4 regions of the Sodalis ligni genome follow, and region 1 is predicted to be linked to each of the others. Evidence: predicted binding sites of a transcription regulator. Region 1 holds the regulator's gene; each other region holds the start of a gene.
What was found. The regulator PurR, encoded in region 1, represses purine synthesis genes. The targets are predictions, from matches to a motif close to CANGCAAACGTTTGCNTG.
Positions count from the first base shown of each region.

Region 2: purL (phosphoribosylformylglycinamidine synthase) is a predicted target of PurR. The motif match lies at 4,546-4,563, and genes of this name have one in related genera.
Region 3: gcvT (glycine cleavage system aminomethyltransferase GcvT) is a predicted target of PurR. The motif match lies at 2,986-3,003, and genes of this name have one in related genera.
Region 4: rbsD (D-ribose pyranase) is a predicted target of PurR. The motif match lies at 1,222-1,239, and genes of this name have one in related genera.

Region 1 covers NZ_CP075169.1:3,091,444-3,099,125, forward strand. The annotation lists partial or broken gene cfa (cyclopropane fatty acyl phospholipid synthase) at 1-1,032, opposite strand, end outside; gene purR (HTH-type transcriptional repressor PurR) at 1,459-2,475, opposite strand; gene cydH (cytochrome bd-I oxidase subunit CydH) at 2,675-2,764, shown strand; gene GTU79_RS30395 (C40 family peptidase) at 2,790-3,632, opposite strand; gene GTU79_RS14365 (Grx4 family monothiol glutaredoxin) at 4,074-4,421, shown strand; gene rnt (ribonuclease T) at 4,549-5,214, opposite strand; gene gloA (lactoylglutathione lyase) at 5,461-5,868, opposite strand; gene GTU79_RS14380 (DUF1289 domain-containing protein) at 6,036-6,281, shown strand; gene slyA (transcriptional regulator SlyA) at 6,807-7,235, shown strand; gene GTU79_RS14390 (outer membrane lipoprotein) at 7,388-7,682, opposite strand, start outside.
Region 2 covers NZ_CP075169.1:4,471,051-4,478,732, reverse strand. The annotation lists gene GTU79_RS20920 (MurR/RpiR family transcriptional regulator) at 1-505, opposite strand, end outside; gene murQ (N-acetylmuramic acid 6-phosphate etherase) at 703-1,602, shown strand; partial or broken gene yfhb (phosphatidylglycerophosphatase C) at 1,651-2,288, shown strand; gene tadA (tRNA adenosine(34) deaminase TadA) at 2,338-2,853, shown strand; gene mltF (membrane-bound lytic murein transglycosylase MltF) at 2,850-4,382, opposite strand; gene purL (phosphoribosylformylglycinamidine synthase) at 4,670-7,682, shown strand, end outside.
Region 3 covers NZ_CP075169.1:940,055-947,736, forward strand. The annotation lists gene pepP (Xaa-Pro aminopeptidase) at 1-302, shown strand, start outside; gene ubiH (2-octaprenyl-6-methoxyphenyl hydroxylase) at 306-1,484, shown strand; gene ubiI (FAD-dependent 2-octaprenylphenol hydroxylase) at 1,513-2,742, shown strand; gene gcvT (glycine cleavage system aminomethyltransferase GcvT) at 3,164-4,264, shown strand; gene gcvH (glycine cleavage system protein GcvH) at 4,287-4,694, shown strand; gene gcvP (aminomethyl-transferring glycine dehydrogenase) at 4,785-7,649, shown strand.
Region 4 covers NZ_CP075169.1:6,189,561-6,197,242, forward strand. The annotation lists gene rbsA (ribose ABC transporter ATP-binding protein RbsA) at 1-780, opposite strand, end outside; gene rbsD (D-ribose pyranase) at 788-1,207, opposite strand; gene GTU79_RS28720 (sulfate ABC transporter substrate-binding protein) at 1,665-2,654, opposite strand; gene pfkA (6-phosphofructokinase) at 2,832-3,794, opposite strand; gene cpxP (cell-envelope stress modulator CpxP) at 4,449-4,946, opposite strand; gene cpxR (envelope stress response regulator transcription factor CpxR) at 5,094-5,792, shown strand; gene cpxA (envelope stress sensor histidine kinase CpxA) at 5,789-7,159, shown strand; gene trmL (tRNA (uridine(34)/cytosine(34)/5-carboxymethylaminomethyluridine(34)-2'-O)-methyltransferase TrmL) at 7,378-7,682, shown strand, end outside.

The sequences.
Region 1 (7,682 bases):
GAAAGAACCGATCCGAATAATTTCCTGATAACGTCGGCCAGGCGGCGAGAAAACGTTCATACCAGGCCATCAGCGTTTTGTCATAATCGGCACCGAAATTATGCCAGTCCTCCATAACAAAATGCTTCTCGCTGGCCCGTGCGATGTGCTGCACGGAAGGGAGGCAGCCATTGGGGAAGATGTACTTGTCGATCCAGGGGTCCACGTTCATATCGGTCTGGTTGGAGCCGATGGTATGGAGCAGGAAAAGGCCGTCGCGTTTCAGGTTGCGATCAATTACGTCGAAATAGGTGGCGTAATTTTTCGGACCTACGTGCTCAAACATGCCTACCGAAACGATACGGTCGAATTGCACGTTGAGGTCGCGGTAATCCTGCAGAGAGATAGTGACGTCCAAACCTTCGCAGCGATCCTGCGCCAGTTTCTGCTGTTCAGCGGAGATAGTCACCCCCTGAACCGAAACACCGTAGTTCTTGGCCGCATAAGCGGCAAGCCCGCCCCAGCCGCAGCCCACATCCAGCAGCGTCATGCCCGGTCTCAACTGCAGCTTTTCGCAGATCATCCTAAGCTTGTCCTGCTGCGCTTCCTCCAGGGTGGTGGCCTTGTTCCAATAGCCGCACGAATACTGCATATAGGGATCCAGCATCAGGCTGAACAGATCATTACCGAGGTCATAATGCTCTTTGCCGACAATCCAAGCCCGTTTTTTAGACTGAAGATTCATGAGCCGCGCGGCGGCAACGCGCATAACATCCTTGAAATGCCGGGGAAGCTTATTTTCCAAACCGGCTCTTAAAACGCGCTGAAAAAAGATATCCAGTCGCTCGCATTCCCACCAGCCGTCCATGTAACTTTCACCCAACCCCAATGACCCGTCCTCTAGCACGCGTTTAAAAATTCCGGGTTCTTGACATGAATATCAAACGGCCTTGCTCCGTTGATCTTTACACCTGCCTCAGCAAGCATTTCATGGATGATTCGATACCAAGCATTATCATGAAAGCTCAGGTCTTCAACACACGAGGAACTCATAGCTTCTCCATCACCTTTCTTCTGTTATAACCCCGTCAGGAAAAGCGTAGCCGATACCTGCGGGCTTTTATAATCATCCACGGGTATCCGTGGTGTCGGATGTACCACAATAAACAGAGGAATATAAAAACACCAATAGACTGTTTGTCAGACGGGCGCTTCATAAATAGGATGACGCCATGTAAAAACACGACATTCTTTTAAAGCAAAATTATTAGACAACTCGTTATATTTGTTAACGATATTGAGTATAAGCCTGCATTCCGGTTTAGACAATAGCTGACAGAATAATGTATTTCACAGATAAGTTAATGATTTCCTATCGGAACAATAACTCATCAGGCACATTCGGCGGTATGAAATATATTATTACATTCGGGAGCGAATCACCTTTGATAAGGGGCTCAGGAGGCCGTGTGCCGCCCTTCAGGAGCGAAACGGGCCGTCGGCCACCGAACGGCGTACAATCAGGGCGGGATGCACTTCGATAATCCTGGCGTTTTCCCGTTTGCTGGTGATACGGTCCAGCAGCATGGTCAGCGCGGCCTCGCCCAGCTCTTCTTTGGGCTGATGAATGGTAGTCAATGACGGGGTAAAAAAGCACGAATTGCGCACATTATCATAACCGATAATTGAGATGTCATCGGGAACCTTCATGCCCATTTCATCAATGGCGCACATTGCACCCATGGCCATGATATCACCGCCGCAAAATACCGCCGTGGGCCTTTGCGGCCTGGACAGAATGAGTTTCATGGCCTGATAGCCGGATTCCGGTTCGAAATCCCCCTGCACAATCCATTGATGGGGAATGGCGATGCCGGCTTCCTCCAGGGCCCGCAGGTAGCCGCGATGACGTCCGCCCCCGGTATTACGCGCCAGTTGGCCGGGTATGGCGCCGATATCGCGATGCCCCCGGGAAAGCAGATAGCGGGTCGCCATGTAACCTCCGGCGAAGGCATTGTCGATAATGGTATCGGTGAAATCCCGGCGAGCTTCGCCCCAATCCATGACCACCATGGGGATATGGCGATACTCTTCCAGCATATTCAGCAACGGTTCGGGATATTCGGCGCACATCACCAGCAACCCGTCCACCCGTTTTTGCGCCAGCATCGCCAGATAGGCGCCCTGTTTGTTCAGATCGTTATGGGAGTTGCACAGCACAAGGGTATATCCCCGCACAAAACAGTGGTGCTCAATCGACTCGATAATTTCCGCGAAGTAGGGCGCTTCGCTTGAGCTGGCCAGCAGGCCGATGGATTTTGTGCGGTTGATCTTAAGGCTGCGCGCCACGTCGCTGGGGGAATAGTGCAGCTGCCCGATGGCCTCCAAAACGGCGATCTTGGTCTCTTGCGCCACAAATCGCGTCTTATTGATGACATGTGACACCGTGGTGGTGGATACCCCGGCGCGTTTCGCCACGTCTTTAATGGTTGCCATGCGTGTAGAACTCCTGTACGCCGAAATAAATAAACCGCCAATTTTCCTTGATTCGGCACTAAAGTGAAAGCGATAAAGATAAATATGCTCGGGAGTTGCTGCCCGGCAAGCTTTTTTAATCGGGTTATGCGACACTGCTTACAACCTACGGGTGTAAAGATATCCCGTTCAGCGACAGGTGTAGTGATAAGGAGAAGTGATGAGCAGCGATTTCAAATTGTCATTAATGACCACGGTATTTTCCTTGCTGGTGATCATTGCGTTCAGCTTTACCGCGGTAATGAATTAAGGCGCCCAGGCGCCTTTTTTTCCTTTCAGCGAATGGTTTTCGGCGTCACGACCCGGCGGGCGCCGACATAGTGATCCGCCCAATAATCTTCATTCAGATAGCTGATGCGGATATCGCGGCCGGTGCGGGGGGATTCGATAAACCGTCCGTTGCCCAAATAAACGCCCACATGATCCGCCGCGCCGCGGTTGGTGATATGGAAGAAAACCAAATCGCCGCTTTCCAGATCGTCTTTCTTCACCGGCGCCGCATCGCGTAAATGGAACATTTCATTGGCGGTACGGGGCATATGAATCCGTACCACGTCCTTATAAGCATAATAGATCAGGCCGCTGCAATCGAACCCGGTATTGGGTGACATGCCGCCCCAGCGATAAGGCTTGCCCATCTGGGACATCAGCTTGTTCATCGCCGTCAATTTGGCATGTTGATAGCGTTTTTTGTGGCTGTCGCTCATGATGATGGGTTGGTCGTTGGCAATGAGATCGAGCGTGGCGCTTTCTTTCATCCGATGCCTGCCGTAACCCTTTTTGTAGCCTTTTTTCGGCGGGGTAAAATTGGCTATTTTTTTTTCGGGGGGGATTGGGTGCAATTTTTTAACGTGGTTTTTTTCGACGGCCGGCTCTTTCGCTTTGGCGACGGGTATGGAATGTAATTTTTTATTGCTGCTTTTTTCAGCAACGAGCTCTTTTGGTTTGTCTGTGCTATGACGGGTGATTTTCTGCTCGGTCACCGGTTTGCTTTTTTTGGTTATCTTCAACACCTCTTTAAGAGGTTTTCGTTTGCGTCGGTCACCTGTTTTAGCCGTACTGGACTGTGATTTTCGCTGGTCGGCATTGATACCGGCATTGGGCGCGGCATGCGCCAAATTGAAAAATAACTGAGTAAAAGCAACACAAAAGCGTAAAGCATAAACGCATGATTAACGCTATCCTCTGTGGCCCCAAAGAGGGGTTATAAATGCCTCAAAGGAATTTAAGCTATTTACCCCTACTTTGCATCATGAATTATCATCATATTGTGAATAAACGTGAACGACTGCATATTTGTTGCATTCATCGGCATAATTTGGCGCAAAATTCAACAGTTTTCAATTGTTAAAAAGAGTTTGGCATCCATGCCCCGGCGCCGGGTAAAAGGCCGCCTTTGGTGTTATCCTTTATTAAGGTGCTGCGCATCTTTGTCCGTGCGGGCTATGGCGGGCAAAAAAACGTTTATCTATTTATACGGTAATCGTTAGAATAGTGATTCTGAGCATAATCCCGCCCAGAGCAGATAAGGCCAGCTTATGGCTTGAGGAAGCGAGACAATGACGACGATTGAAAAAATTCAGCAGCAAATTGCTGAAAACCCGATTCTTCTTTATATGAAGGGCTCTCCGAAATTGCCTGGTTGCGGTTTTTCCGCGCAAGCGGTACAGGCGCTTTCCGCCTGCGGCGAGCGTTTCGCTTATGTGGATGTCCTGCAGAATCCGGATATTCGGGCCGAACTGCCGAAATTCGCCAATTGGCCGACCTTCCCGCAATTATGGGTGGATGGTGAATTGATTGGCGGTTGCGATATCATTCTTGAAATGTATCAGCACGGCGAGCTACAGCCGCTTATCAAAGAAACCGCGGTGAAATACGGTTCTCAGGAAGATCAGCCGTCCAATTGAGTCAGTGAGGGCTTCTAGCCTGAGCGTTCAGAAAAGATAAAAGCCAATCCTATCGCTGGGATTGGCTTTGATTTTATGGTCAAAACAAACATGCTCTCCCGCTTTTCGGCCATCTCCGTGATTTGATTTAATCAGTTTCGCCGCTGCTATCGTCGCCGAGCGGCGGTACCGGCCAACCCCCGAGACGCTTCCAGCGATTCACCAGTTCGCAAAACAGCTCGGCGGTCCGCTCGGTATCGTACAGGGCCGAATGGGCCTGGCGGCTGTCGAATTCAATTCCTCCGGCGGCGCAGGCTTTCGCCAATACGGTCTGCCCAAGCACCAGTCCGCTCAGCGCCGCGGTGTCGAAGGTGGCAAAAGGATGAAACGGGTTGCGTTTGAGATTGGCGCGTTCCGCCGCCGCCATCAGGAAACCATGATCAAAACCTGCGTTATGGGCCACGATTACCGCACGGTTGCAGCCTTGATCCTTTATGCCTTTGCGCACCATCTTGAAGATTTCATGCAGCGCATCGTATTCGCTTACCGCACCGCGTAAAGGATTGGACGGATCGATGCCGTTAAACGCCAGCGCCTCCGGCTGTAACAGGGATCCGGGGAAAGGTTCGACATGAAAATGCAACGTTTGGTCCGGCACGAGCCAGCCTTCTACATCCATGTTCAATGTCACGGCGGCAATTTCGAGCAAGGCGTCGGTAGCGGCGTTAAAGCCTGCGGATTCTACATCAATGACAACCGGATAAAAGCCGCGGAAACGGCCGCGAAGGGAATTTACATCGTCTATTTCAGCCATGCCTGTTCTTACTATTTAGAAATACAGCCCGCATTATGGCAAATTTTGTTCCGGTATGCATGGCGAATCCATTTTCATTGGCTGCCCGCAATGGAATAGTGCGGTGATTAAACGGAAAATGGAAAGATAATCCTGAATAGGGACCCCTGTCTTGGGTCCCGTCCGTTACGATGTAACTTTAAGCATTCGCGGATTTATGATGTGCGGCGCATTACCGACCGCCACCGCCCGGCCGTGGCCAATATGTCAGTGCCCGAGGCCCAGGCCGGCGTGACGCTGCTCGATCAATTCTATTTTATAACCGTCGGGATCTTCGATAAAGGCGATGATGGTCGTGCCGCCTTTCACCGGTCCGGCTTCACGGGTAACCGTGCCCCCGGCCTGGCGGATGCGTTCGCAGGTAGCGGCGACATTATCTACGCCCAGGGCGATATGGCCATAGGCGCTGCCGAGATCGTAGCTGTCGACTCCCCAGTTATAGGTTAATTCAATAACTGCGCCTTCGGTTTCTTCGGTATAGCCGACAAACGCCAGCGTGTATTTATATTCAGTGTTCTCACTGGTGCGCAATAGGCGCATTTCGAGTATTTTAGTATAGAAATCAATAGATCTTTGTAAATTTCCAACTCGTAGCATGGTATGTAGCAGGCGCATAATATCCTCTTGGGATCATGACGGTGTAATGTCCGCCGCAGAAAAGGTAGTCGCCAGTATAGACCGTGGGACGGCGGTTTTACAGTATGTCGGACGGGCGGGCGAGGGCAAAAAATCTTGCCAGTTGGGTAAATAACGTCTTCAATGAAAGTAAATAAGGAGGGCCTGTGCCGGAACAGCTTGAGTTTTTCACCATACCCAGTCCCTGTCGCGGTATCTGCCAGTCGGACGCCCGCGGCTACTGTATTGGCTGTTTCCGTTCCCGGCAAGAGCGCTTTGACTGGATGGGGATGAATGACAACCAGAAAAAGGAGGTACTGCGTTTATGCCGCCAGCGTTATTTGCGCCTGGCGCGGGCCGCTAAAACGGCGGAGTCTCTTGGGGACGACCCGGATCAACCCAGCCTGTTTTGACGCTGAGGTGAGTATTGATGAGATATTAGTGGTACTGATTAATATTATTTTACGAACTAATTAGTAGCTACTTATATATTAAAATTACATTATTACCCTGAATACATGAAATATTGATATTTGTTATGTCTTCATTTAACTTAAATTAACAATAAATCACGCTCAATGACAATAATAGTGTTACAGTTATGAATAATCCGCTTGGCATATGATCTGCCTCAATATGAAAGGGTTAAGGTAGTCGCAAAGAGGAACGGATTATTGAACGTTTCCAGAGATTACCCTACACCAGGTGGGAAAATGCGAAGGAAGGAGAGTGAATTCATCCGATTCACCGGATGTTTCGAAAACATATGCGCTCTTCGGTAACATCCATTTTATCAAAGGAATAACATGCATATTACATCCATCTCAACTTAAGTTTCGCCATATTTATATATATATTTGTATTTTGCCATTCCACCCATTAGAATGGATGGGAATCCAGGGAACAAGCTTAATCAGCTTAATTATAAGGAGAGAGAATTGGAATCGCCATTAGGATCTGATTTGGCGCGACTTGTTCGTGTTTGGCGCGCACTGATTGACCATCGCTTAAAACCTTTAGAGCTTACACAAACGCATTGGATCACGCTGCATAATATTTGCCAATTGCCCCCTGAGCAGTCGCAAATTCAATTGGCGAAAGCCATCGGCATCGAGCAGCCCTCCTTGGTCCGGACGCTTGATCAGCTCGAAGAGAAGAAACTCATCACCAGGCATACCTGCGCCAATGACAGGCGGGCGAAACGTATAAAATTGACGGAGTCCGCCGAGCCAATCATCAAAGAAGTTAATCATGTTATAAATAGTACCAGAGATGAAATCCTGGCGGGGATCTCAGAAAAAAAAATTAAATTTTTGAGTAATATGATCGCCAGGCCAGAGAAGAATTTCCATGGAATTTATAAATAAATCCTGATCAGGTTGGGTGTGTTGCATATGTTCCATATAAAAAACCGGCATATTTTGCCGGTTCTTTATATAGACAGATGTGAATGATGTCGTACCATTGATTTTCACCCACAGCCTTAACAGTAGGGGAGAAATCAAGACATGCCGCTGTGTCAGCGGGGCGAAACGGTCACGCCGCGTCCGTTGCCGGCCATGGCGACGCGTTGGCCCACGCTGAAGCGGGTCGGCCCCTGTTTTTGTACGACGATGATGGTTCTGCCGTCATCTTCGCGAATGGTCAGCTCCACACCCTGGGTACGGTTCATGGCGCTGCCGACGTTCTGTCCGGCGACGCCGCCCACTACCGCGCCGGCGGCGGTAGCGACACCTCTGCCGCCGCCGCCGCCGATGGTATTGCCCACCAAACCACCCAATACCGCACCACCGATGGTGCCGATAATGTTTGAA
Region 2 (7,682 bases), 1.4 Mb from region 1:
CGTGCATATCGGTTTGGGCCACCGCCGACATGCCAATCTTCATAAGTTTGTACGAGAAATCCCTGGCCACCAGTCCCGAGGCGCCGATGCCGACGATGACAATCCTGCCGGCGTTTTTCAGCAGGGCCACACCCGCTCGAAGCTTATCTTCGCTGTTGATGTCCAGCGTGGCCCGCAGGGCGGCGAGTTTTTCCGTCAGAAGTTTTTCTCCGACGGTTTTGATGGGATCGTCGCTGAGGATCTGGTTATGCACCGGGACGGATAAAGGGATATGTGCCGTGGCGAGCGCTTCGCTCAGGGCAAGTTTCAAGGCGGTGAAACCTTTGTACCCCAGTTTCTGGGCGAATTTCACCACTCCGGACTGGCTGACGCCGGCCTGCGCCGCCACCTGCTGCGAACTGAGATGTCTGGCCGCGTCGGTTTGAGCCAGTAAATAATCCGCAAGTTTGTGATCGTTAACCGACAGGCTGTGATAAATCTGGCGAATGCGGAGCAGGCTGCTCATAAATGTTTCCAATAGACCGATTAAAGTAAAACTGATGAATTCGAGGCGGGCGCGAGACCGGACTTCGCTCCACTGCCGGCCGGAAAGAGATGAACCCCTTTGTTAGCTCTCCTTCCAGTCTGAAATCCCTCGCCCGCCGGAATTAAATATTCAATAATAGTGTTTGTTATTTGAATTAAATATTCAATGGTGGCGTGATGAATTTAGGTACCCTGGTGTCGGAAACCCGCAACGCGGATTCCATGGATCTGGACAAGCTTACTACTCTGGACATGGTGCGCTTGTTTAATCAAGAGGATCGTAAAGTGCCGGAGGCGGTGGCGCGGGAACTGCCGGCCATCGCGGCGACGGTTGATCTGGCGGCGGCGGCGTTGATGGCAGGCGGCAGATTGATCTATCTGGGGGCGGGAACCAGCGGTCGCCTGGGGGTGTTGGATGCCGCCGAATGTCCGCCCACCTTCGGCGTGGCGCCGGAACGGGTCGTCGGCCTGATTGCCGGCGGTCCCGGCGCGTTACTGAAGGCGGTGGAAGGCGCCGAAGACAGTCTGACCCTGGCGGAAGAGGATTTAAAGGCGCTGGGTCTGACGGCCGCCGATATGGTGATCGGGCTGGCGGCATCGGGGCGCACGCCCTATGTCATCGGCGGGCTGCGTTATGCGCGCCGGCTGGGCTGCGCCACGGCGGCGATTTCCTGTAATCCCGATTCTCCCATCGCCCGCGAAGCCGCGGTGGCCATCTCCCCGGTCGTCGGACCGGAAGTGCTTACCGGTTCCACCCGCATGAAATCCGGCACCGCCCAAAAGCTGGTACTGAACATGATTTCCACCGGGGCGATGGTAAAACTGGGAAAAGTCTACCAAAATCTGATGGTGGATGTGAAAGCCACCAATATCAAGCTGGTGGATCGGGCATGTCGAATTGTCGCCGACGCTACGGGTGTCGAAATAACCGTGGCGAAAGCCGCCCTTGCGCAAACGGATTATGAGGTCAAACCGGCTATCCTGATGATACTGACCGGCGTCGATGCCGCTGGAGCGCAACGCGCGTTGGAACGACACCAGGGTTATTTGCGTCGAGCGCTGGATGACCCTGACTGAACCTGTATTCGCTTATTTTTTTAGGATTTTCGAGCCGGAGGACGTGTTTTGAGCCGCTCAGCAGCCTCGCGTGTTATTTTTTTCGATTTGGACGGCACCCTGCACCGGCAGGATATGTTCGGGTGTTTTTTGCGATATTTGCTCTGTCATTCGCCGTTTAATATTGTACTGGTATTGCCGGTATTACCCATCGTGGTTATCGGGCTGCTGTCAAAAGGGCGTTCGGCCCGCTGGCCGATGAGCCTGCTGTTATGGTCGATAACCTTCGGGCATAGCGAGGCGCGCCTGCTTGAGCTGCAAGACCGCTTTATCGCCTGGTTTCGCCGTCGCGTCACGGAATTTCCCATCGTGCTGCAACGGCTTAATGAGTATCTGGACAGCCAGGATACCGAAGTCTGGCTGATTACCGGCTCCCCCGAGCCCCTGGTGCGCGGGGTATACAGCGATGCGCTGTTTTGCCGCGGGTACGCCTGATCGGCAGCCGGATGAAGCGTCTTCATGGCGGCTGGGTATTGACCTTGCGCTGCCTGGGACATGAAAAGGTTGCCCAGCTGGAGCGTGAACTGGGCACGCCGCTCAAGCTCTTCAGCTGCTATAGCGATAGCCTGCATGACAGCCCGCTGCTTTATTTTTGCGAGTATCGCTGGCGCGTGACCCGCGAGGGGGACCTGAAGCAATTGGATTAACGGGCCGGCTTGCGGGTATATTTACGCGACGACTTTTTCCGGGATGGCGATGATGAACATTGAACAGGGAGATGAATTCTGGATGCGCCATGCCTTGCGGCTTGCCGAACGCGCCGAGGCCGAGGGCGAGGTGCCGGTGGGCGCGGTGCTGGTCTTGGGGGATCGGGTGATTGGCGAAGGCTGGAACCGGTCGATCGGCCGCCACGATCCCACCGCCCATGCGGAGATCATGGCCTTGCGACAGGGTGGGGCGGTGCTAGGCAACTACCGGCTGGTGGATACCGCTCTGTATGTCACCCTGGAGCCCTGCGTCATGTGCGCCGGCGCGATGATTCACGGACGGGTGGGGCGGCTGGTCTTCGGCGCACGTGATGAGAAAACCGGCGCGGCCGGCTCCCTGTGCGACATACTGCGCCATCCGGGGATGAATCATCTCGTGGACATTACCTCTGGGGTGCTGGAGCAAGAGTGTTCAAGCCGTCTCAGCGCGTTTTTTCGCGGCCGCCGGGCTGCGCATAAAGCGCGGCGCCAGGCGATGAAAGAACAGCCGCCCGCCGTCGGTTAAGGGGAGGCTTTGGCCAGAACGGGCGCCATGCCGGATGGAACGGCGGTCAAGCCGGAAAATTGGCTGGTAACGACCGGAAAGGAGCTTGGCGGCTGAGGGATGGTTTGCGCTGCTTGAAGGGTTTTTTCTTTCTCGGTTTCTTTGTCTTTTTCTTTATCTTTTTCCTGCAGATAGCCCACCAGGCTCATTTCGTAGCGGCGGATATTCTCCACATAATCATACGCCTGCTGGCCGCGGGCGTAACCGTAGGTAGTCTGCTGGTAATAACGGGGCTGGCTGAGCATGGGCAGGCGGAGTTTAACGTCCACCCAGCTGTCGGGATTGCCCTTCTGCTTGGCGGTGAGCGCGCGGGCGTCCAGCATATGGGCATATCCCATATTATAAGCGGTGAGCGCAAACCAGATTTTTTCATCTTCCGGTATGGTCTCGGGCACTTTCTGCATCATATGGGATAAATAGAGCGCCCCGCCGCGAATGCTCTGCTCCGCATCCTGCCGATCGTTGATGCCCAGGCTGTCGGCGGTGGCGCGGGTCAGCATCATCAGGCCTCGTACACCGGTGGGGGAGACGGCCAATGGGTCCCAATGGGACTCCTGGTAAGAAATGGCCGCCAGTAATTTCCAGTCAATTTCAGTGGCATACTGCTGGAACAGGGATTGCAACGCCGGTAAGGTCGCATCGATGGAGGAGAGGAAGGTTTTGGTGTCCACATAATCAAAACTGCCCACATGGCCGAGGTATTTTTCCTCCAGCCGGGCGATTATCCCTTCTTCATTCAGCCCGTGGTAAAAATCCAACAGCGCGGCCGACAGGTTATCGCTGTTTTTCTTTGGCAAATACCAGGTAACCGGCTCTTCGTCGCTGACATCAAACGCCACCGCCAATTGCGGATGGATGCGCTGCAGCAACCCGATGGTGGCGGAATCGGCCAGCGTATAATCGAGCTTGCCTTCCGCAACCTGCTCTAGTAACGCCTTGCTGCCCAGATCCGATGACACCTCCCACGCCAGTTGGGGGTATTTTTTTTCTTTCATGGCGCGCAGCAGTGAAATATGGGCCGACCCGGAAGTCACGGCCAGACGGCCCTGCAGCGCGCCGAGATTTTTCGGCCGGGGCTGCCCCAGGCGATACACCAGCTGCTGGGAAACATAATAATTGGCCGGGCCGGTGGCGTAACGCTGCAACCGTTCGTTATTGTAGATGAGGCCTGCGGCCAGCATATCGGCGTCGTCGTTATCCAAATCGTCGAACAGTTCATTGAGGGTGCCGCGCTGGCGGATAACCAGCTTTACTCCCAGATAATCGGCGAAGCGTTTCGCCAGTTCATAGTCGAAACCGGAGGGGTGGTGGTTGGTCGTGGTATAACTCAGCGGAGCATCGATGGTGCTGACGCGTAGCGTTCCTCTGGCTTTGATTTGACTGAGCACATCATCTTGCATCCCATGCCAAGGCACGTTGAACCAAAGTGCCCAGGTCAGCAATGCGGTGATGGCGCCAATCACGACATAATTTAATTTTAAGCGCTTCAAATAGTTATCTCTTGCCGGAGTGCAATCCCTACTGTCTCGAACGGCAAAATCGTTATCATTTTCTCCCTGGTGTCGGGGCATTTTGCGCAACAAAGCGCCACGGTGCAACAAAAAAGCTTAAAGACCATACGTTAATAAAGGTTATTCAGCGCGCAAGAATAACCGCGCAAACGGTTTCGTCCGCCGCCGGGATTCTCTATAATGGCGCGCGTTTCCCCCTGAAGTTGCGCCCCATGGCAAGCCGTACCCCGCATTGGCGGGCGGCGGTTCAAAGACGAGAGATCTTTATTATGGAAATACTGCGTGGTTCGCCCGCTCTGTCGGCATTTCGTATCAACAAACTGCTGGCCCGCTGCCAGGAAGCCCGGCTTCCGGTAAGCGATGCCTATGCTGAATATGTTCACTTTGCCGATTTGAGCGCGCCCCTCAATACCGACGAACACGCAAGATTGCAGCGGCTGTTGAAATACGGTCCTTCTCTCGCCGAACACGACCCCGAGGGGCGCCTGCTGCTGGTGACGCCGCGCCCCGGTACGCTTTCCCCCTGGTCGTCGAAAGCCACGGATATCGCCCATAACTGCGGTTTGCCGCAGGTAAAGCGTCTGGAGCGCGGACTGGCGTTTTATATCCAGGGCTCCACCCTCACCGAGGAACAGTGGCGCCAACTGGGGGCTCTGCTCCATGACCGGATGATGGAGACTGTGTTCGATAAATTTGAACAGGCGGCGGCGTTGTTCTCGCATCAGACGCCGGCGCCGGTAGGGGAAGTGGCTATGCTCGTCGAAGGCCGTCCCGCCCTGGAGCGTGCCAATCATCAACTGGGGCTGGCGTTGGCCGACGATGAAATAGACTATCTGCAGGAGGCGTTCACCCGTTTGGGGCGCAATCCCACCGACGTGGAACTCTATATGTTCGCCCAGGCTAATTCCGAGCACTGCCGCCATAAAATCTTCAATGCCGATTGGGTTATCGACGGCCATGCACAGCCAAAGTCGCTGTTCAAAATGATCAAGAATACCTTTGAACAGACGCCGGAGTTTGTCCTATCGGCCTACAAAGATAACGCGGCGGTCATGGAAGGTTCTTCGGTGGGACGATTTTTCGCCGACCCGCGGGACCAGCGCTACGATTTTCACCAGGAACCGGCGCATATTCTGATGAAAGTGGAGACCCATAACCATCCCACCGCTATCTCTCCCTGGCCCGGCGCCGCCACCGGTTCCGGCGGAGAAATCCGCGATGAGGGCGCCACCGGACGGGGTTCCAAGCCCAAGGCCGGCCTGACGGGGTTCTCGGTATCCAATTTGCGTATCCCCGGTTTCGAGCAGCCCTGGGAACAGGATTTCGGCAAGCCGGATCGCATTGTCTCCGCTCTGGATATCATGACCGACGGCCCGCTGGGGGGCGCTGCGTTTAACAATGAGTTCGGCCGTCCGGCCCTGACGGGATATTTCCGTACCTATGAAGAACAGGTCAGCAGCCATAACGGCGTCGAACTGCGGGGTTATCACAAGCCGATTATGCTGGCGGGGGGGATTGGCAACATTCGCGCCGGCCATGTGCAAAAAGGGGAAATTTCCATCGGCGCCAAGCTGATTGTCCTGGGCGGGCCGGCAATGAACATCGGCCTGGGCGGCGGGGCGGCTTCATCCATGGCGTCCGGGCAGTCTGATGCCGATCTGGATTTCGCCTCGGTGCAGCGGGACAATCCGGAAATGGAACGGCGCTGCCAGGAAGTCATCGATCGCTGCTGGCAGCGGGGTGACGACAATCCGATACTGTTTATTCATGACGTGGGGGCCGGCGGCCTGTCCAACGCCATGCCGGAGCTGGTGAGCGACGGCCGGCGCGGCGGACGTTTTCAACTGCGGGACATCCCCAACGATGAACCGGGCATGAGCCCGCTGGAGGTCTGGTGCAACGAATCCCAGGAGCGTTATGTGCTGGCGGTGGCGCCGGAGCGGCTCGGGGAGTTTGAGACTATTTGCCGCCGCGAGCGGGCGCCTTACGCGGTAATCGGTGAAGCCACCGAGGAAATGCACCTGAGTCTGGCGGACCGGCATTTCGACAACCAGCCCATCGACATGCCGCTGGATGTATTGCTGGGCAAAACCCCCAAAATGCTCCGTGATGTGACCCGGTTAACGGCGGCGGGCCAGCCGCTGGCCCGGGGCGGTATCCATCTGGCCGAGGCGGTCAAAAGGGTACTGCATTTGCCGGTGGTGGCTGAAAAAACTTTTTTGATTACCATCGGCGATCGCACGGTGACCGGCATGGTCTCGCGGGATCAGATGGTGGGTCCGTGGCAGGTCCCGGTGGCGGACTGCGCGGTTACCACCGCCAGTCTGGACAGCTATTACGGCGAAGCCATGTCCCTGGGCGAAAGGGCGCCGGTGGCATTGCTGAACTTCGCCGCCTCGGCCCGTCTGGCGGTGGGGGAAGCGATCACCAACATTGCGGCGACGCAGATTGGCGATATTAAACGGATCAAATTGTCCGCTAACTGGATGGCCGCCGCCGGCCATCCGGGTGAAGACGCCGGTTTATACGATGCGGTAAAAGCGGTGGGGGAAGAGCTTTGTCCGGCGCTGGGCCTGACCATTCCGGTGGGTAAAGACTCCATGTCGATGAAGACCCGCTGGCAGCAGGGGACGCAACAGCGGGAAGTCACCTCTCCCCTGTCTCTGGTGATTACCGCGTTTGCCCGGGTAGAGGATGTGCGCGGCACCGTCACGCCGCAGCTGCGCGCCGCCGGAGAAAACCGTCTGCTGCTCATTGACCTGGGGGCCGGCCATCAGGCGCTGGGCGCCACCGCTCTGGCCCAGGTGTACCGCCAACTGGGGGACGAGACCGCCGATGTGCGCGATGCCCCGCAGCTGGCCGGTTTCTATCGTGCCGTGCAGGAGCTGGTGGCGCAGCGGCGTCTGCTGGCTTACCACGATCGCTCCGACGGCGGTCTGCTGGTGACCCTGCTGGAAATGGCGTTCGCCGGCCACTGCGGCCTGGATATCGATATCGCCGCCCTGGGCCAGGACCGGCTGGCGGCGCTGTTTAACGAAGAGCTGGGGGCGGTGATTCAGGTTGCCGCCGAAGACAGCGAACTGGTGGCGGAAGTCTTTGCCCGGCACGGCCTGCAGGATTGCCTGTTCACTCTGGGCCGCGCCATAGCCGGCGACGGCGTGATTATCCGTGCCGGCAACAGTACGGTATACAGTGAAAGCCGCACCACCCTGCGTACCTGGTGGGCGGAAACCACCTGGCAGATGCAGCGCTTGCGAGATAATCCCGACTGCGCCGATC
Region 3 (7,682 bases), 2.2 Mb from region 1:
GCCAGCAGGCCCATCGGCGTTTCTTCATGCACGGGCTGAGCCACTGGCTGGGGATGGATGTGCATGACGTGGGGGATTACGGTACGCCCGAACGGGGCCGGATCCTGGCGCCGGGCATGGTGCTGACCATTGAGCCGGGCATCTATATCGCTCTGGATGCAGACGTGCCTCCAGCCTATCGCGGTATCGGCATCCGCATCGAAGATAACATCCTCATTACCGAACAGGGCAACGAAAACCTTACCGATTCGGTGGTGAAGGATCCGGACGCCATCGAAGCGCTAATGGCGGCGGCGCGCTAATTCATGACGGTAATCATCATTGGCGGCGGCATGGCCGGCGCCACCCTGGCGCTGGCATTGTCCCATCTGACCGGGGGGCGGCTCGACATCGATCTGGTGGAAAGCGCCGCTCCTGAAAGCCATCGCCACCCCGGCTATGACGGCCGGTCCATTGCCCTTGCCCAGGGGACCTGCCGGCAATTAACCGCTATAGGCGTCTGGCCGGCGCTGATGCCCGGCGCTACCGCCATTACCCAGGTGCAGGTCAGCGATCGCGGCCACCTCGGCAAGGTACGGCTTGACGCCGGGGATTACCGGGTACCCGCGCTGGGTTACGTGGTGGAGCTGCATGACGCGGGGCAGCGGCTGTTTTCGCTGTTGCGCCGGGCGCCCGGCGTCAGGCTGCATTGTCCCGCCACCGTCGCCACCCTGACCCGGCGCCGGGACGATGTGGAAGTGCGGCTGGATAACGGCGGGGTATTGACCGGCCGGCTGGCGGTGGCGGCGGACGGTTCCCATTCTCCCGTGGCCCGGCAATGCAATATCCAGTGGCGGCAGCAGGATTACCGGCAACTGGCGGTCATTGCCAACGTTTCCACCGCAATGCCCCACGGGGGCAGGGCCTTTGAGCGCTTTACCGAACACGGGCCGCTGGCGTTACTGCCCTTGTCGGGGGGACGCAGCGCGCTGGTCTGGTGCTTGCCCGAGTCACGGCGGGAAGAGGTCGGCGCCTGGGATGACGCCCGGTTCCGGGAGGCGTTGCAGACGGCGTTCGGCTGGTCCCTTGGGCGGATTGTTACCGTGGGGCAACGGCAGATTTATCCCCTGCACCTGCGTACCGCCTCGCATCATATCTCCCATCGCCTGGCGCTGGTGGGCAATGCGGCGCAAACCCTGCACCCCATCGCCGGGCAGGGGTTCAATCTGGGGTTGCGCGACGTGATGACCCTGGCGGAGACGCTGGCGGACGCGGCGGGACAGGGGCTCGATCCCGGCGGCTATGCGGTATTGCAGCGCTATCAACAGCGCCGGTTGCCCGATCAGTCCGGAACGGTAGGCATTACCGACGGGCTAATCGACGTGTTTGCCAACGGGCACCCGCCGCTGGTGATTGCCCGTAATCTGGGGCTGCTGGCCATGGCGCATTCACCCTGGCTGCGGGACACCCTCGCGCGACGCACCCTGGGCTGGGTGGAGCGTTAATTTCCGGCCTTCAACGAGGACTTCAGCTATGCAAGCATTCGATGTGGTGATCAACGGCGGCGGAATGGTGGGTTTGACCCTGGCCTGCGGTCTGCAGGGCAGCGGCTTGCGCGTCGCGGTGGTGGAGCAGCGGATGCCGGAAGCGATTCCCCCGGCCGAAAGTCCGGCGCTTCGGGTCTCCGCCATCAATGCCGCCAGTCAGCGCCTGTTGCGGCATGTCCGGGTATGGGACGATATCGTCGCGGTGCGCGCCACGCCCTACCGGGGCATGGAAGTCTGGGATAACGACAGCTTCGGTAAAATCGCCTTTGACGGCGGTCCCTTGGGATTCGAGCAGCTTGGGCACATTATCGAAAATCCGGTCATCCATCAGGCACTGTGGCGCCGGGCCGCCGGGTTATCGGATGTCGAGCTGTTTTGCCCGGCGTCGCTACGGCAAGTAGCCTGGGGCGAAAACGAGGCGTTTATTACCCTGGATGACGATCGGATGCTGACCGCCCGGCTGGTGGTGGGGGCGGACGGCGCCGATTCCTGGCTGCGGCGCTATGCCGATATTCCGCTGACTTTCTGGGATTACCAGCATCATGCCCTGGTAGCCACCGTGCGTACCGAGCGCCCCCACGGCGGCATCGCCCGCCAGGCGTTTCACGGCGACGGAATTCTGGCGTTTCTGCCGCTGGCGCAGCCCGATGTCTGTTCCATCGTCTGGTCCCTGCCGCCGGAGTTGGCGGAGCAGCGGCGGCAAATGCCGGCGGAGCAATTCACCGCGCAATTGGCCCGGCACTTTAATCTGGCCCTCGGTTTATGCAAGCTGGAAAGCGAACGGTTGACATTCCCCCTTACCGGCCGTTATGCCCGGGATTTCGCCGCGCACCGTCTGGTGCTGGTGGGAGACGCGGCGCATACCGTCCATCCGCTGGCGGGGCAGGGGGTGAATCTGGGATTGATGGATGTGGCCGAATTGCTGTCTGAACTGCAGCGATTGCAAATCGCCGGCAAGGATATCGGCCATTATGCCTATCTGCGCCGCTATGAACGGCGCCGCAAGCACAGCGCCGCCGTTATGCTGGCGGGCATGCAGGCCCTGCGTGAGCTGTTTGACGGCAATAATCCCCTCAAAAAATGGGTTCGTGACGCCGGATTGCGTTTAGCGGATACGCTGCCCGGTGTAAAACCGCGCCTGATCCGGCAGGCCATGGGGCTTACCGAACTGCCGTCCTGGCTGGATGAAGACGTCCGTTCGACTGAAAAAATCTAATCCAAGGGTTTTTTTTCATTATTATTTCTAATCCGAAGCCTCGGCAAAACGTATTCCAACAGCGTTTCGTCGGGGTTTTTTGTTATCAAATTTTGCGTTGAGGTCCTCCGATTTACCGTTTGTGCGCCGTTATAATCCCTTTGTCAGCATATCATGCTGATGAGGCGGGGAGAGTCGTTTAACATTATACTTCCTGGCAGGATAATTTAATTTATGGTTTCCCCCTGGATTAGGTGGTAACTTCTGGCAAAAGGTATCGTTTGCGCCGATGGAAGCCTGTTTTTTGTATAGGCCGAAAGCGTCGGCGCCTTCCAGGACATTTGTTGTATAGCCTCAATAATTCGAGTTGCAATAAAGCCAATGTAATGCAACGTGAAGCATGGCGGTTATATCGTCTGAATTGACCACAAAGAGAGAAAAGATGGCCCAGCTGACATCGCTGTACGAACAGCACATCGCGTGCGGCGCAAAAATGGTGGATTTCCATGGATGGATGATGCCGTTGCATTATGGTTCGCAACTGGAGGAGCATCACCAGGTCCGACGGGACGCCGGCATGTTCGATGTTTCCCATATGACCATCATCGATCTCCAGGGATCCCGCACCCGCGAATTTTTGCGCTACCTGCTGGCCAATGATGTGGCAAAGCTGACCCAGCCGGGCAAGGCCCTGTACACCGGGATGCTGAATGCGTCCGGCGGCGTGATTGACGATTTGATCGTTTATTTCCTGGCTGAAGAGGATTTCCGCCTGGTGGTGAATTCCGCCACCCGCGAAAAAGACGTTGCCTGGGTCACGGACCATGCTGAACCGTTTAATGTCCGGGTAACCGTGCGTGACGATTTAGCGTTGATCGCCGTGCAGGGACCGCAGGCCCAGGCCAAGGCGCGGACGCTCTTTACGCCGGAGCAGCTGGCGGCGGTGGCCGGCATGAAGCCCTTTTTCGGCGTGCAGTCGCAGGATTTGTTTATCGCCACTACCGGCTATACCGGCGAGGCGGGCTATGAAATCGCCCTGCCGAAAACCCGGGTGGAGTCGTTCTGGCAACAATTGCTGGCGGCCGGGGTCAAACCCTGTGGCCTGGGAGCGCGGGATACCCTGCGCCTCGAAGCCGGCATGAATTTATACGGGCAGGAAATGGACGAAAGAATTTCGCCCCTGGCCGCCAACATGGGCTGGACCATCACCTGGCAGCCGGAAGACCGTGATTTTATCGGCCGTGAGGCGCTGGAAGCCCAGCGCCGCGCCGGCACCGAACAGCTGGTGGGCCTGGTGCTGACCGAAAAAGGGGTGCTGCGCAACGAACAAACGGTGCATTTCACCGACAGCAACGGCAACCGGCAGACGGGGATCATCACCAGCGGCTCCTTTTCCCCGACGCTCGGGGTCAGTATTGCCATGGCCCGCGTACCCGCCGGTATCGGCGAGCAGGCTATAGTATTAATCCGTAACCGCGAAATGCCGGTTAAGGTGACCAAACCCGGTTTTGTCCGCGCCGGTAAACCGGTCGTTCAATTTTAACTTTGCGAGAGTGAGGATGGCGATGAGCAGCAGCGTGCCTAAAGAACTAAAATACACCACGTCCCATGAGTGGGTCCGTGACGAGGGCGAAGGCGTTTACAGCGTCGGTATCACCGAACATGCCCAGGAGTTGCTGGGAGACATGGTATTTATCGATCTGCCGGAAGTGGGCGCCGAATTCGCCGCCAGCGATGATTGCGCCGTGGCCGAGTCGGTAAAGGCCGCTTCGGATATCTACGCGCCCATCAGCGGTGAAATCGTGGCGGTGAATGAAGAGCTTGAAGCTTCGCCGGAGCTGGTGAACAGCGCGCCTTATACCGAAGGCTGGCTGTTTCAAATCAAAGCCGCCGACGAGAGTGAAGTAGCCGCATTGCTCGATGCCGATGCCTATGAGGCCACCCTCGACGAAGAAGATGACGAAGACGAATAACCGCCGCACGGCCCCGGTGAACCAACCGGGGCTTTTCCCGACCCGTTTGTGATTTCCCCCGTCCCATGCCCGATGCAGGAATTGTTGTTTATGACCCAGACTCTCAGCCAGCTTGAACACCATGACGCGTTTATACAGCGCCATATCGGCCCTTCCCCGGAACAGCGGGCGCATATGCTTTCAGCCGTCGGCGCCGCCACTCTGGACGCGCTGATTGGCCAAATCGTTCCCGCGGATATTCAGCTTTCCGCCCCGCCGGCGGTGGGCGAGGCCGCCACCGAAGCACGGGCGCTGGCTGAGCTGAAAGCCATTGCCGGCCGTAACCGGATCTGCAAAACCTATATCGGCATGGGCTACAGTGCGGTCATCACCCCGCCGGTGATTTTGCGCAACATGCTGGAGAACCCGGGCTGGTATACCGCCTATACGCCTTACCAGCCGGAGGTGTCGCAGGGCAGATTGGAAGCCTTGCTGAATTTTCAACAGCTGACGCTGGACTTGACCGGCCTGGATATCGCTTCCGCCTCGCTGCTGGATGAAGCCACCGCGGCGGCGGAAGCCATGGCGCTGGCCAAACGCGCCAGTAAACTGAAACAGGCCAACTGCTTTTTTGTCGCCGACGATGTGCACCCGCAGACGCTGGATGTCGTGCGCACCCGGGCGCGCACCTTCGGTTTCGATCTGGTGGTGGGACAAGCCGAAGCGGCGCTTGAACTGCCGGGGGTATTCGGCGTCTTGCTGCAGCAGGTAGGCACCACCGGAGAGCTCCATGATTACCGCGAACTGCTGGCGGCCCTGAAAGCCCGCCGGATAGTCAGCTGCGTGGCGGCGGACATGATGGCGCTGGTGCTTTTGGCGGCGCCGGGGGCCCAGGGGGCCGATGTGGTGTTCGGTTCTTCCCAGCGTTTTGGCGTACCCATGGGGTACGGCGGACCGCACGCGGCATTTTTCGCCGCCCGCGACGAGGTGAAACGTTCCATGCCGGGCCGCATTATCGGCGTTTCCCGCGACGCGGCGGGCAATACCGCCCTGCGCATGGCGATGCAAACCCGCGAGCAGCATATCCGGCGCGAAAAGGCCAATTCCAATATTTGCACCTCGCAGGTTCTGCTGGCGAATATCGCCGGCTTGTATGCCGTTTACCACGGACCGGCCGGGCTTAAACGTATCGCCGGGCGTATTCACCGCCTGACCTCGATCCTGGCGGCGGGCTTGACCTCCGCCGGCATCACGCCGCGTTTTGCCCGCTGGTTCGATACCCTGACGCTGGATGTGGCGGATAAGGCCGCGGTGCTGGAGCGCGCGCGGGAAGCCGGCGTTAACCTGCGTGCCGACCTGGACGGCGCGGTGGGGATTACCCTGGATGAAACCACCGGGCGCGAGGATATCGCCGCCCTGTATGCCATTCTCACCGGCAGCCGGCAGGCGCTGGATATCGATGCCCTGGATGCCGGCATCGGCGAGGTGATTCCGGCGCAATGGCTGCGTACCACCCCCATCCTGACCCATCCGGTCTTTAACCGCTATCATAGCGAAACCGACATGATGCGGTATATGCACCGGTTGGAGAACAAAGACTTGGCGCTGAACCAGGCGATGATCCCCCTGGGCTCGTGCACCATGAAGCTGAACGCCGCCGCGGAAATGATCCCCATTACCTGGCCGGAGTTCGCCGAACTGCATCCGTTCTGCCCGCCGGAACAGGCTGCCGGCTATCAGCAGATGATAGCGCAGCTCTCCCGTTGGCTGGTGCAGTTGACCGGCTATGACGCGCTGTGCATGCAGCCCAACTCCGGCGCCCAGGGCGAGTATGCCGGCATGCTGACCATACGGCGCTATCATGAGAGCCGTAACGAGGGCAACCGCCATATCTGCCTTATCCCCAGCTCAGCCCACGGCACCAATCCGGCCTCGGCGCAGATGGCGGGTATGTCGGTTATCGTGGTGGCCTGCGATAAGCACGGCAATATCGATTTGCACGATTTGCGTGAGAAAGCCGAACAGGCCGGCGACGAGCTGTCCTGCATCATGGTGACCTACCCTTCCACCCACGGCGTTTACGAAGAGACGATCCGCGAGGTGTGCCAGATAGTTCATCAGTACGGCGGCCAGGTTTACCTGGACGGCGCCAATATGAACGCCCAGGTGGGCATTACCTCGCCGGGCTATATCGGCGCGGACGTGTCGCATCTTAACCTGCATAAAACATTCTGCATTCCCCATGGCGGCGGCGGACCGGGTATGGGACCCATCGGCGTGAAAGCCCATTTGGCGCCGTTTGTGCCGGGCCATGCGGTGCTGCATATGGATGGAGTGCTGACCCGGCAGGGCGCGGTCGCCGCCGCGCCGTTCGGCAGCGCCTCCATTCTGCCCATCAGCTGGATGTATATTCGCATGATGGGGGCCGAGGGTCTCAAACAGGCCAGCCAGGTGGCGATTTTAAATGCTAACTATATCGCCAGCCGTTTGAACGCCGCGTTTCCGGTGCTCTACAGCGGTCGCGACGGCCGGGTGGCCCATGAGTGTATTCTGGATATCCGTCCGCTGAAGGAGGCGACCGGTATCAGTGAAATGGATATCGCCAAGCGTTTGATCGACTATGGTTTCCATGCGCCCACCATGTCGTTCCCGGTGGCCGGTACGCTGATGGTGGAGCCCACCGAATCGGAAAGCCAGGGGGAGCTGGATCGATTTATCGACGCCATGCTGGCGATTCGCGGCGAGATTGATAGAGTTGCTAAAGGGGAGTGGCCGCTGGAGGATAATCCGCTGGTTAACGCGCCGCATATCGAGCGCGAGCTGGCGGGGGAGTGGACTCATCCCTATAGCCGTGAGACGGCGGCGTTTCCGGCGGGCTTTGAGCATAAGTACTGGCCGAGCGTCAAGCGGCTGGATGATGTGTATGGGGATCGCAACCTGTTCTGTTCCTGTGTGCCGGTAAGCGATTACGAGTAGGGAAACGGCGGGCAGAGCCGGCATGCGTTCCCT
Region 4 (7,682 bases), 3.1 Mb from region 1:
GACCGCTAGACGTTCCTCGCCGAGAGGGACTTCAATGCGCGGGTATTGCTCTTCCAGGCGACGTCCCACCATCATTTCGATCAGGGCGTCCTCCTGTAACCCGGTTACCCGGCGTTCGGCGATAAACTGCCCGTCCCGAAGCACCGTGACATCGTCGCAGATTTGAAAAATCTCTTTTAACCGATGGGAAATATAAACGATGCCGCAGCCCTGCTGCCTGAGTTCGTTTATCACGCTGAACAGCGACGCCGTTTCGGTATCGGTGAGCGCATCGGTAGGCTCATCCATGATAATGATCCGGGACTTGAAGCTGATGACCTTGGCTATTTCCACCATCTGCTGATCGCCGATGGACAGCTCCCCCACCAGACGGTGGCTGCTATACCGCAGATTGAGCCGGGCCAACAGCTGGTCAGCTTCGCTGTACATCCGTTTCCAGTCGATACCGCCGAACCGATTGAGGAATTCGCGGCCGAGGAAGATATTTTCCGCAATGGTCAACTGAGGAATAAGATTCAATTCTTGATGGATAATGCCGATACCGGCTTCCTGGGATACCTTCGGCCCGCTGAACGCCACCTCTTTTCCCAGGTATGACAGGGTGCCGGCATCTTTGCTGTAGATGCCGGTCAACACTTTCATCATGGTAGACTTGCCGGCGCCATTCTCTCCCACCAGCGCCATAACGCGGCCGGGATAAACCGTCAGCGCCGCACCGGTAAGCGCCTTAACCCCCGGGAAGGATTTGTCTATCCCTGTCAATTGCAGTAACGGTTGCATAGATGCCTCAGAAGGTGACGCCGGAGCACAGGATGACATTGGCGAAAGGAGTGCATTCCCCACTGCGAATGATCGCGCGGCTGTATTCGGTCTGGGTTTTGAATGCCTGGTGGCTGATATACTCGATGGCAATGGTATTCCCCTGTTGTTGCTCAAGGGCCGTCAACTGATCCAGCAGCGCCTCATGCAGCTGAGGATTAATTTCCGCCATTTCCTTGGCCAAAATGGCCTTTTCTACCTGCATTTCGCTGACAACCGCGCTCACCACCTGTAAAAAGGTCGGCACACCCCGGGTCAACGCCAGATCAATCCTTTGGCTTGAAGAGGGAATGGGCAATCCCGCATCGGCAATCGTGACCTGATCCGTATGGCCCAGACGGGAGATGAGCGCAGAGACGTCAGCGTTCAGTAAAACACCTTTCTTCATTTTCCTGCCTCCACCAGCGAAACGTTTCGCTGAGGATGAAATTAGTTAAAAAAGCAGAGGTGTACAAGCGCAATCCATCAAAAATGTGATCGCCATCGAAACGTTTCGCTAGTAATAAAAATGATTATTCACACAAGCAATTGAATTTGAGAGTGAAGCAAGAAGAGGATGCTGTCGCCGGAAAAACGTGGTCCGTCAGGGCAGCGGGAAGAAGAAGTAAGAAAAAAAACCGATGCCTTATAGCCATCGGCCAGACTGCTGACAAATGCACTCGAAGTCAATAAGGCGGGGCAAGGTTGCCAGAAGAGTAAACCGTCCGCGCCATGGATGGCGCGGATCGAGCCTACAGGGATGTATTCACGGCGTGTTTACGATCTGGTAGCCTGCCCCGACCGAACACTTTGTCAACAAGCTCACCGATGGCTTATAGCCATCGGCGTTATGCTTGGGTTAACGGTTAACGCTGGTTGATTTGATCGAAGCTGCCGCCGTCGGAAAAATGTACTTTTTGCACCTGCTGCCAGCTCCCGAACACATCCTTCAAGCTGTACAGCTTGAGCTGTGGGAATTTATCGGCAAATTCCTTCGCCACTGCCGGATCACGGGGACGATAATAGTTTCTGGCCGCGATACGCTGGCCTTCCGGCGAATAAAGATAGGTCAGATAAGCGGTAGCCACGTCGCGGGTTCCCCGTTTGTCCACCACTTTATCTACTACCGATACCGTAGGCTCCGCAACAATTGACTCGCTGGGAACAACGATATCGAATTGGCCTTTACCCACCTTATTCACCGCCAGCAAAGCCTCATTTTCCCAAGCGATTAAAACGTCGCCGATGCCGCGTTCCACAAAGGTATTCGTGGAATCGCGGGCGCCGGAATCCAGTACGCTCACATTTTTATAAACCGCCTTGACGAAATCCTGGGCTTTCGCCTGATCGTTATTATTATGATGCAGCGCATAACCCCAGGCGGCCAGATAGTTCCAACGCGCGCCGCCGGAGGTCTTCGGGTTCGGCGTGATGATGGAGATGCCAGGCTTGATTAAATCAGGCCAGTCATGAATTTGCTTGGGATTGCCCTTACGTACCAGAAAAACAATAGTGGAGGTATAAGGCGCCGAGTTATCAGGCAGCCGGGTAATCCAGTTTTTATCAATCCGGCCGCGCGCTGCGATGGCGCCCACATCAGATTCCAGCGCAAATGTCCCCACACCCGCATCAATCCCGTTGATACCCGAGGTAGCCTGCTTACCTGACCCGCCGTGGGATTGCCGAATGGTGACCTTGTCGCCGGTCTTAGCCTGCCAGTATTTGCTGAAGGCAGCATTGTAGTCCTGATAAAGCTCCCGTGTCGGGTCATAGGACACGTTCAATAATTGGATATCTTTTGCCAGTGCGCTTCCCGACAATAAAATCAACAACAACCCTGCTTGCCACTTTGACATCGTTGCTCTCCCGAAGAGTCTTTTTATCACCTGAATATCGATTAAGCAGAGAGTGTCAGAAATCCTGTAACATTTTAAAGAATAAAAACGTAATTTATATAAGCAAAAGAGCTAAACCACAGAGGGTAAAAAAAACCCCCGATGACGGGGGCGTGAAATAGCGGGAAGTTGAAGCGATCAGTAGAGTTTTTTAGCACATTCCAGCAAATCACTTTTGAACGGCCGTTTCATGTTTTCTATGGCGTCGATAATGTCGTGATGGACCAATTTATCATTTTGCACCCCGACGCAGCGCCCGCCGTAGCCCTGCAGCAGCAGTTCGATGGAAAATGCCCCCATGCGCGAGGCCAGGATGCGGTCATAAGCTACCGGGCTGCCGCCACGCTGGATATGACCCAATACAGTGGCACGGGTTTCACGGCCGGTTTCTTTTTCAATATATTGCGCCAATTCGCTGATATTGCAGATATGTTCGGTGATGGCAACGATGGCGTGCTTTTTACCTTTGGCGATACCGGCTTTAATTTCATAAACCAGATCTTCCGGTTTAAACTCCACTTCCGGCAGTACGATAAATTCGCATCCGCCGGCAATGGCCGCCGACATGGTCAAATCACCGCAGTAGCGGCCCATGACTTCAACGATGGAAATACGCTGGTGTGAAGAAGACGTATCGCGCAGCCGGTCAATAGCCTCAACCACCGTTTCCAAGGCGGTGAAATAACCGATGGTGTAGTCAGTGCCGGCCACATCGTTATCAATGGTGCCGGGCAAACCGATGCAGGGAAAGCCCATTTCAGTGAGACGCTTGGCACCCATATAAGAACCGTCGCCGCCGATAACCACCAGCGCGTCGAGTTGACGTTTTTTCATGTTCTCAATGGAAATAACGCGGGTTCCCTCTTCACGGAACTCAGGGAAACGGGCCGAGCCCAAAAAGGTACCGCCACGGTTAATCATATCCGATACGCTATAGCGGTCGAGCTTGCTCATTCGATCCTGAAACAGTCCGAGGAAACCGTCATAGACGCCATAAACCTCCAATCCTTCGGAAAGTCCGGCGCGCACAACGCCCCGGATCGCTGCATTCATGCCCGGTGAATCACCACCGCTTGTCAGTACACCGATTTTCTTAATCATGACTACCTCTGAGCTTTAGCTATTATTTGTAGAATACACTATGCCGGTTAACTTTGAGGAACGGATTAAATCCGACCTATGGCTTATGGTGGAAATAGTATATCAAATCCCTTTTGCTGAATTGATTCAGGTCAGGCAATTTCCCACTATCCTCACGTTTATACCCTATGATAATGCATTACATTTACCAGTGTCTTAGCTTTTCACCACTCGGTACACCGGACAATTTGTAACCCAATGGGAAAAAGGATGGGTCTGGCTTGGCGCCGCAATTACCATAATGCCAATCATCGGCACATGCAGCACCACAGTTGATAAAAGATGTTGCAAACCGCGTGTTAGGTTATTTTCGCCAGATTGCAGAGATATGAAAGAGAGACCGGTGCCGGCCTGCCCGGGAGGCCGGCTTCCTTTGGTTTATGTCACACTTTTGCAAGACATTTTAGGATGCGGCACGGGAATATCGTAGCATTACCGCAGCGGAACTGCGGGCACTTTGCTTGAGCCTTATGTCGCCACATTCCAATGACTTGTCATTGCCGGCATTGGCTTGCTGCTTGTCGATGATTGTAGGTGTCAGTCATAAAAAAAAACCCCACCTTTCGGTGGGGGAAGACAGGGATGGTGTCTATGGCAAGGAAAAATGAAGATGTCTTATTTAAGGGTCACACTCTGTACCGGCTTCTGGGCAGAAGATGGCATCATTTCCGATATTTGCGACGCCATTTCTGCCAGGCGTTGCTGATGATTCTGATTCAAAATTTGTCTTTGCTCCGGCGTCAGCAGGTTGTACATTTGATTCCGCACTTTAGCCATTTCAACCTGGCGAACGACATTTTGCCGGGACATTTTTTCCATTTGGGCCCTAACAGCCGGCTCATCAAAATTTTCTGCTGTTACCAGTACATGCAACTGTTCCATTTCACTCACATTGATACGGGGAATATCAAGGCGAGCCTGACTCATCAAATCGCGCATTTGCTGCCGCTGGTGTTCCGTCAGCCTTACGCCTTCAAACATGCTGTAATGACTATCGCCGCATCGGTTTGCGATGTCATCCTGATGCCAACTTCCCGTTGCATTGTTCTCACCGGCCACAGTGCTTCCGGAAAAAAGAGTGGCGGCGATGAACATGGCGTTAAGTTTGTGCATCCCTAACCCCTACACCCATTACTAAGTTGCTTAACGATAAATTCATTCTACTGTCGCCGCTGCAAACTAGCGTCAGGGGATGTAAAGCTACGTAAAGTCATGGATTGGTAGTGATTGATGACGTATTTTGCGTTTGGAGGTGAGAAAATGAATAAAATCCTTTTGGTCGACGACGATCGTGAATTAACGGCATTGTTAAAAGAATTGCTTGAGATGGAAGGCTTTAACGTCCTGGTGGCTTATGACGGCGAACAGGCGTTGAATATGCTGGATAGCTCGGTTGATCTCTTATTGCTTGACGTAATGATGCCCAGGAAAAACGGTATCGATACGCTTAAGGAATTACGCCAGCAACACCAAACGCCGGTTATTATGCTCACGGCGCGCGGCAGCGAGCTGGATCGCGTGCTGGGACTCGAACTGGGCGCGGATGATTATCTGCCCAAGCCGTTCAACGATCGGGAACTGGTGGCGCGAATCAGAGCCATTTTGCGTCGTTCCCAGTGGACGGAACAGTTGCAAAACGGCGATAACGGCACGCCATCGCTGGAAGTTGATTTTCTGCGCCTCAATCCCGGCCGGCAGGAGGCGACCTTTGACGGCGTTCCCCTGGAACTGACCGGGACGGAATTCACCCTGCTCTACTTACTGGCGCAGCATCTCGGCCAGGTGGTTTCACGGGAGCACCTCAGCCAGGAAGTCCTGGGTAAGCGCCTGACGCCGTTTGATCGGGCAATCGATATGCACATCTCCAATCTGCGGCGTAAATTGCCGGAGCGCAAAGACGGGCACCCCTGGTTCAAAACCCTGCGGGGCCGGGGTTACTTAATGGTATCGGCCGCATGATAAACAGTTTGACCGCGAGGATATTCGCCATCTTCTGGCTAACCCTGGCGCTGGTTTTGATGCTGGTGTTAATGGTTCCCAAACTGGATACCCGCCAGCTGACCCCGTTGCTGGACAGTGAACAGCGACAGGGCGTGATGCTGCAACAGCATGTCGAGGCCGAACTGGCCGCCGATCCGGCCAACGATCTGATGTGGTGGCGCCGCCTGTTTCGCGCCATCGACAAATGGGCGCCGCCGGGCCAGCGTTTGATTCTGGTCACCAGCGAGGGGCGTGTTATCGGCGGTCAGCGTAATGAAATGCAGGTTATCCGCAATTTCATCGGCCAGTCCGATAACTCGGATCAGCCGCAAAAGAAAAAATATGGCCGCATGGAATTGGTGGGGCCCTTCGCGGTGCGGGATGGAGACGATAATTATCAGCTCTATCAAATACGGCCGGCGGGCAATTCGCAATCGGATTTTATCAACTTGATGTTTGACAGGCCGTTTCTGCTGCTTATCGTTACCATGCTCATCAGCATTCCGTTGCTGCTTTGGCTTGCCTGGAGCCTGGCGAAACCGGCGCGTAAACTCAAATACGCCGCGGATGAAGTCGCCAGGGGCAATTTACGCCAGCATCCGGAACTGGAAGCCGGTCCACAGGAATTTTTAGCCACCGGCGTCAGCTTTAACCAGATGGTCAGCGCGCTTGAGAGAATGGTCAGCGCACAGCAACGGCTGCTGTCGGACATTTCCCATGAACTGCGTACCCCCCTCACCCGCCTGCAGCTGGCCACAGCGCTTATGCGGCGCAAGCATGGCGAAGGCAACGAACTGGCGCGTATTGAAACCGAGGCCCAGCGGCTGGATTCCATGATAAACGACCTGCTGGTATTGTCGCGTAATCAGCATAAAAACGAGTTGACGCGGGAGTTTATCAAAGCCAGCGAGTTATGGAACGATGTGCTGGACGACGCAAAGTTTGAAGCCGAACAAATGGGAAAAACCCTTGAAATTACCGCGCCTCCCGGCAGTTGGGTATTAGTGGGTAATCCGGCGGCGTTGGACAGCGCCCTGGAAAACGTTGTGCGCAACGCCTTGCGTTATTCTCATCAGCGTATCGCGGTGGCCTTCAGCGCCGACGCGCAGGGCGTCACTATCACCGTGGATGACGATGGTCCCGGCGTGAGCGAAGAGGATCGTGAACAGATTTTCCGTCCTTTCTATCGCACCGATGAAGCCCGCGATCGCGAATCCGGCGGCTCGGGCCTTGGCCTGGCCATTGTTGAAAAAGCGGTTGAGCAGCACCATGGCTGGGTCAAGGCTGAGGATAGCCCGCTGGGCGGGCTGCGCCTGGTGATGTGGTTGCCATTGCAGCACCGTTGACCTGGTGATGCGGTTGCCATTGCAGCACCGTTGACCTGGTGATGCGGTTGCCATTGCAGCACCGTTGACCTGGTGATGAGGTTACCATTGGAGCCTTTATAAACCTGAGGAAGTGGTTGCCGTTGCAGCATCGTTAGCCAGTTGTAGCCCAAAGCAGCGGGGAGTTGCGGCGTGTTGGGCTTTTTTTTGTTATTCTTCGCCCTCTCCAAGGGGGCAGTATGTTGAATATCGTTTTATACGAACCGGAAATCCCGCCTAATACCGGCAATATCATTCGTTTGTGCGCCAATACCGGCTTTGCGTTGCATCTTATCGAGCCTTTGGGATTTACCTGGGACGATAAGCGTTTACGCCGCGCCGGCCTGGATTACCATGAATTCGCCCATATAAAACGCCACCACGATTACGCGGCGTTCCTGGCGCAAGAACAGCCGGCGCGGCTGTTTGCGTTGACCACGAAAGGCACGCCGGCACACAGCGAGGCGGAGTACCGGGCGGGGGACTATTTGCTGTTTGGGCCTGA